One region of the Phocaeicola dorei genome, then DNA from elsewhere that is predicted to be linked to it. Evidence: riboswitches for the same ligand, from Rfam matches in the RefSeq annotation. Region 1 holds a riboswitch; each other region holds the start of a gene.

The links. A riboswitch is a leader RNA that binds a small molecule or an ion and turns the genes downstream of it on or off. The one in region 1 is predicted to bind cobalamin.
Region 2: linked by a shared signal. The riboswitch ahead of GKD17_RS01995 (anaerobic ribonucleoside triphosphate reductase) and the one ahead of nrdD (anaerobic ribonucleoside-triphosphate reductase) in region 1 are both predicted to bind cobalamin.
Region 3: linked by a shared signal. The riboswitch ahead of GKD17_RS03990 (TonB-dependent receptor plug domain-containing protein) and the one ahead of nrdD (anaerobic ribonucleoside-triphosphate reductase) in region 1 are both predicted to bind cobalamin.

The regions. Positions count from the first base shown of each region.
Region 1 covers NZ_CP046176.1:2,574,158-2,576,425, forward strand. The annotation lists gene accC (acetyl-CoA carboxylase biotin carboxylase subunit) at 1-486, opposite strand, end outside; gene GKD17_RS10765 (cysteine-rich CWC family protein) at 452-703, opposite strand; cobalamin riboswitch at 768-973, opposite strand; cobalamin riboswitch at 1,066-1,284, shown strand; gene nrdD (anaerobic ribonucleoside-triphosphate reductase) at 1,415-2,268, shown strand, end outside.
Region 2 covers NZ_CP046176.1:477,344-479,611, forward strand. The annotation lists gene GKD17_RS01995 (anaerobic ribonucleoside triphosphate reductase) at 1-961, opposite strand, end outside; cobalamin riboswitch at 992-1,174, opposite strand; gene trhA (PAQR family membrane homeostasis protein TrhA) at 1,256-1,891, opposite strand; gene GKD17_RS02005 (CCA tRNA nucleotidyltransferase) at 1,896-2,268, opposite strand, start outside.
Region 3 covers NZ_CP046176.1:1,035,616-1,037,883, reverse strand. The annotation lists gene GKD17_RS03995 (alpha/beta hydrolase) at 1-773, opposite strand, end outside; cobalamin riboswitch at 1,037-1,264, shown strand; gene GKD17_RS03990 (TonB-dependent receptor plug domain-containing protein) at 1,330-2,268, shown strand, end outside.

The DNA of each region.
Region 1 (2,268 bases):
TCCCATAGAAGCCTTCAGCATGACAGGATAGCCTATTGCATTACAGATACGTACCGCCTCTTCGGCACTTTGCAACGGTTGTTCCGTACCGGGGACCACGGGAACGCCTGCGGCAATCATACGCTTACGGGCGGCAATCTTGTCACCCATCGCTTCCATCGTCTCGGCGGAAGGGCTGATAAAGATGATCCCCTCCTCTTTGCATCGGCGGGCAAAATCAGCATTCTCGGACAAAAAACCATAACCGGGATGAATGGCATCGGCTTTGCATCGTTTGGCAGTCTCTATTACTTTTTCTATATTTAAATAGCTTTCCCTGGCTATAGCAGGACCTATAAGATAGGCCTCGTCAGCATACATCACATGATGAGAAGTGCGGTCGGCTTCTGAAAAGACAGCAACGGTCCGTATGCCCATTTCTCGGCAGGAACGCATTACACGTAAGGCTATTTCACCTCTGTTTGCAATCAATACTTTCTTTATCATTTTTCTTCTTATTATAACGGGGGTTAATTTCGCAGGCATAGAAACTGTCCTTGACGGCTTTCAGGCAGTCATGGCACAGGCAATCGGAATAATTCTCCATTAAATAGGTGCGTTGCAGAGCATCCAGTCGGACAGTTGCGCAATGACACGATAAAATATCATTGTGCATACAATCAAATGTTGCACCACAACGTGGACATACCTTTTTCATAGGCATTCCTCCCGTAAATTTTTTATTTTCTTATTTTCTTTCGTACTGCTTTCCTAATCCCACGAGTAAAAACAGCCTTTAATGAATGGCAGGTCTTCTGACTGACTCCTTATCTTGAAGCCTTCCCGATGTGAGGATTGTCACATCAGTGGCAAAGGTATTTTTCAAGATTCCAGCAGAGCTTCACAGCAGCGGGACTGTCCGGGATTTGCACCCGATTCCCTTTTAATCCGAATAGCAGATAGACTATCCGAAACCAATTCGGGGCAAAGATAATGGATTTTATAATTAAACGAAGCGGAAAAGATGAAAAAAGTGTTGCTTGAAGTTTTTTTTCTTTTTCCAGTTGTTTTATTGATTTAATTCCTAACTTTGTCAGTAATATCGGTTTCCGGATTAGCCGTTGGCGCGAAACGGAATTAAAAGGGAATCCTGTGCAAATCAGGAACTATCCCCGTAGCTGTAAGTTTTATCCTCCCATAGTGTGGGGAAGTGTTGTGACATTCTTAGCCACTGGTTATTGTGAAAACCGGGAAGGCGTTACAACGGAAACAAGTCAGAAGACCTGCCGTTATTGTTTATATCATTCATGGCTTTCGGGTGAAAGGCGATAGAACGAATCATACTGATCCTTTTTATTACTGGTTTCCATGAATTGTCGTGTGTGAAAGACTTATATTGAATAATGTGTGTTTTGTATAACCTTAATTTATAAGTATGATTAATTCAGAGGTATTTATTATTAAGAGAGATGGTAAAAAAGAAACTTTCTCTCTTGATAAAATTAAAAATGCAATAGCCAAAGCATTTTTGTCAGTAGGAAGTTTTGCTACCCAGGATGTGATTACTACTGTATTGAGTCGCGTTAGTGTCAGTGATGGAATGAATGTGGAAGAAATCCAGAATCAGGTGGAGGTGGCCCTGATGGCTGAACATTATTACAGTGTTGCCAAGGCGTATATGCTGTATCGTCAGAAACATTTGGAGGATCGTGAGGTGAGAGATAAACTGAAGTTTTTGCTTGACTATTGTGACGCTTCCAATCCGGCAACCGGCAGTAAATATGATGCGAATGCCAATGTGGAGAATAAGAATATTGCTACGCTGATAGGAGAGTTACCCAAATCAAATTTTATTCGTCTCAACCGTCGTCTGTTGACTGACCGTTTGAAAGACATGTATGGAAAGGAATTGTCCGATCGTTATTTGGAACTTCTGAATCATCATTTTATTTATAAAAATGATGAAACTAATCTGGCTAATTATTGTGCCAGCATTACTATGTATCCTTGGTTGAATAATGGTACGATAGCAGTGGGAGGGAACTCTACGGCTCCTACTAACTTGAAATCTTTTTGTGGTGGATTTGTCAATATGGTTTTTATTGTATCCAGTATGTTAAGTGGTGCCTGTGCTACTCCAGAGTTTTTGATGTATATGAATTATTTCATTGGTTTGGAATATGGGCAGGAATATTATAAGTATCCCGATAAGATTGTTGATTTATCTACCAAACAAAGAACAATAGACAAAATCATTACAGACTGTTTCGAGCAAATAGTATATTCTAT
Region 2 (2,268 bases), 2.1 Mb from region 1:
TGACCATGCGGCCTTCGGGAGAAGTGTCTGTTCCATAATTGATGGAACTGAATACGACTTGATTTCCCCCTCGCGAATGCATGGTGTTCAGGTTGTGGATGAATCCTTCCATTGCCTGATGTGTATCTTTGCGCGTCATGGCGTATGCTTTCTCTTCAATTTTCTTGAGAGCCTCTGTTCCGGGTTCTTTTCCTTCTACTTCTATATAAAACTCGGTTAAAGTTTTCAGATGTTTGCGAAATGTCTTCCGTACCCCTTCCGCCATAAAGAAGTCGAAGGCGGGGATAGCCTGTCCGCCATGTTGCTCGTTCTGGTTTGTCTGGAATATGATGGTGGCCAGAGTGGCATAACTTTGAATGGACTGTGGAGTACGGATACTTCCGTTTTTAGTGCGGAAGCCGCGTTCGAACAAGTCATCCAGGTCATATTGGATACAAGTGGTAGTCTTGGTGGGATAGTAATCCAAATCATGTATATGTATGTCGCCCAACTGATGCGCTTCGGCATATTTTTTAGGCAACAAATATTTATAGGTATAGTCTTTAGTAACTTCCGAGGCAAAAGTCATCATCTGTCCGGCGGGAGTATGGCTGGACATGTTGGCATTACTCAGGTTGACATCATTTTTGTCGATGGCTACAATGCCGTCCATGATGTGCTTCATTTGCGTTTTACGGTCGCGTTCCGTATTCCGCCATTCGCGATAAATAATGTATTTCTTAGCCACTTCGGGACGTACTTTCATCAGTTCCTTTTCTACCAGATCCTGAATCTCTTCCACACTGATGGTTGGAGATACAAAATTGCTGATAACCCGCATGGTAATTTCAGCAATCAGTTTGTCTTCATTGTCAATTCCGGAGGCATGGAATGCCTTGCCGATTGCATTTTTAATTTTACTGATGGAAAAGTCTTCCCGCTTTCCATCACGCTTAATAATACAAATCTCAGCGTAATTCATTGTTGGAAAAATTAATTGTTAATTTAAAAAACTTGGCTGTCCTTCCAGGCAGGTTTTCTGACTTATCTCTCCCTTAAAACGCCTTCCCGCAAATAGTTTTGTAGTGGCATATTGTTTCAGTTCAACGAGAATTACAGCAGCGGGTACTGTTGCTGATTTTCACGGCATTCCCTCTTAGAAGGGGTTAACTTCACCTTGTCGGACGGCTACAAAGGTATAACATTTTGGGAAACTTTCTGTTTAAAAAATAAATAAAAGTTTTCCAAAACGGATAACTTATTGAAGATGGGAGGGTTATAAAATGTACCACAATGCCATCATATGGCAGATTGTTCCTCCTAATACAAACAGATGGAAAACAGAGTGCATATAGGGCAATTGGGGGAAGGAATAAAAGACAGCTCCGGTGATGTAAGACACTCCTTCGCCGATTAACCAATAAATAAAAACAGGAGGTACATGTTGGCAGAGCGGCTTGAAACCTACAAAAATGCTGCATCCCATGGCTATATAGCAAATTGTTTCCAGGTTGCTATGTTCTTTCAGGTTACAAAAACATAGAATGATCCCGGCGAGGGCGCATAGCCATACGAAACTAAGAATTCCCCATCCCCAATAATCTGCTTCCCGCAAGGCTATCAGCATGATGGGGGAATAGCTTCCTGCGATATGCAGATAAATCGAAGCATGATCGAATTTGCGCAACACTTCGCGGTGAGGAGATGGTTTGCTGGCATGATACCAGGTGGAGCTGATATAGGAAGACAGCATACCGAATAGATAGAGCCACATGCCACCTGTTGCCCACGGATTGCCACTTTTCATGGCAGTAAGCAACAGATAACCGCCGCCGGCGATACCTATCAGGATACCAACACCATGTGACAGGGTATTGGCCCACTCTTCTCCTTTGGTATAGTGTATGGTCAATTTCTTATAAGTTTTTGGGTGTTAATCCCATGCTTTTTGCTTTCTTCAACATGTGTTCTAAAGCAGCATCATGTTCATTAGGGATGATTCCATCCAGTATGGCATCCTTGATAGAACTTTTCAGACTGCCTATTTCACGGCAGGGCTGCAGGTCGAATATCCGCATAATTTCTTCTCCGTCTACCGGAGGTTGGAAATTGCGTATCCAGTCTTTTTCTTCCAGGTCTTTCAGTTTCTGGCGTACCAGTTTGAAGTTATCCAGGAATTTTTGTTTTCGTGCTTCATTTTTTGAAGTGATGTCCGCTTCGCACAGCATCATCAAGTCGTCAATATCATCTCCGGCTTCAAAAAGCAGACGTCGCACGGCGGAATCAGTT
Region 3 (2,268 bases), 1.5 Mb from region 1:
ACCTGAATATCATTTTTACCCTGAACAATGAGAACCGGCACTTTGACGGAAGCAATCACCGTCCGGGGATTATACTTGAACCAGGAAATCAAATAAGGCTGGACAGAAGCCCGATACAATGATTGCAGATAAGCCGGCACGTCACTCACTTCCTTGCCGTTTTTCAAAGACCCGTTAATGGATGCCACCTCTTTCCGCACCGCTTCCGGATTCTGTTGAGCGGTCACTTGCGCCTCTATAATCTCGTAGGCAGGACGACCCGCACCGGCAATCGAGATATAGCCTTTCACCTTCGGCCGGTTCTGACAGGCCAACATTCCAATCAGCGCCCCTTCGCTATGTCCTGCCACCGTGATCGTCGTAAAACGTTTCTCTTTCGACAGGTAATCAATCCAGCCAGTTACATCGTTCACATAATCTTCAAAACGAAGTTTCGCTTCCTCCTTACCAGCCGACGCACTGGTTCCTATCCCCCGCTTGTCAAAGCGCAAGGAAGCGATGCCGTTTGCCGCCAAGCCTTCTGCCAGGAACTTCAACGAATTATTCCTCAAATTGCCAATGGCTGAATTACCATCCATATCCGTAGGTCCGGATCCGGCTATAATAAGCACCACCGGACAGGTTTTCACCCCACCGGGCAAAAGCAGTTTTCCTTTGATTTGTCCTTCCTTGGTGTTCAACACCACATTTTCTTCCAAAGGAAGCACCTGTGCCCGACAACAAAGACCGCACAGGAAAAATAAACCGGCTAAAATAAAATTCAAATGTTTCATCTATTACGTATTTTAAGATTATTCATTTAACAAATATAGTGATTATATTGAATAAAGCGAATCAATATTTGAATGTTGTTAAGCATCAGTTTTATTTTATTCAATACTATTTCATTTTATCTTCAACATGGATAGAATCAACTAGTTTTGCCACTAAAAAAGAACCGTTACACACGCCTACTTTTGCTGGGAAAGAAATAAATCTGCAACTAATTTCAAAAAAGGATTTTTTATCATTTCCCTTTTCTTATTCATCCAAACAAACTATCTTTGCCACGTTTTGTTCCGCGTACCTCCGACTGATGCGAGGAAGCGGATGAAAAGGGAATCAGGTGCAAGTCCTGAACAGTCCCGCTGCTGTAAGCTCCATCTACCCCTATAAGGGGATAGGTTTATTTATCCACTCACGCCACTGCCTGTATATATAATTAAGGTGGGAAGGCAAGTAAACAGGAGTAAGTCAGAAGACCTGCAAAACGTAAAGTCATCGACCGTCGCTTTCGAGGAAAGAGCAGCGGTAAGAATGCGGTATTTATTCATTAATATGTTTTTTTAAATGAAAGGAAATAACCAGGCTTATAAGCTATGGCTTTGTCTGCTTTGCAGCTTTATCCTATTGCCGCTTGAAATACAGGCACAGGAGAAAGGAGATTCCATTACCGGGAAAGTGCATAAAATAGACGAAGTTACGGTTACGGCTGAACGTACCAAGCAACAGGTTAAAAGTAGCAGTCCCTTCCAACAACTCGACAAGAAGCAATTGCAACAACAAGGCATTACGGATATTGCTGATGCTTTACGTCGCTTCTCAGGAGTCAACATAAAGGATTATGGGGGTGCAGGAGGAATGAAAACTATCTCCGTTCGGAGTTTAGGAGCCAAACATACAGCCGTAGTTTATGACGGGGTTACACTCAGTGATTGTCAAAGCGGACAAATAGACTTGTCTCGTTTCTCTATTGACAATATCCAGCAAATTTCACTGACCATTGGGGACAATGAAGATATTTTTGTACCGGCACGTACAGTTGCTTCTGCTGCCGCCTTAAAATTACAAAGCATATCCCCGGATTTTTCAAACAAAAAAAATCACTTGACGGGACAGATAAAGACAGGTTCTTTCGGGATGATTAATCCCCTTATCCGCTACGAACAAAAGTTTAACGAAAAGATTTCAGCATCTACCACTGGTGAATTTATGAGGGCAGATAACCTATATCCTTTCACTTTAGTCAACGGAGATTATGTTTCCAAAGAAAAACGCTATAACAACAACATTCAAACCTACAGAGGAGAACTGAATCTTTACATCAGCCCTAATAACAGAAGCACACTGAACGGAAAGATTTATTATTACGATACAAATCAGCAATTACCCGGTGCAGTCATTCTTTACAACGCGAAAAGCCGTGAGAAGTTACGCGAACGAAATTTCTTTTCACAAGTACATTACCGTACTTATTGGGAAAATAATCTTTCTTTGTTAATCAATGGG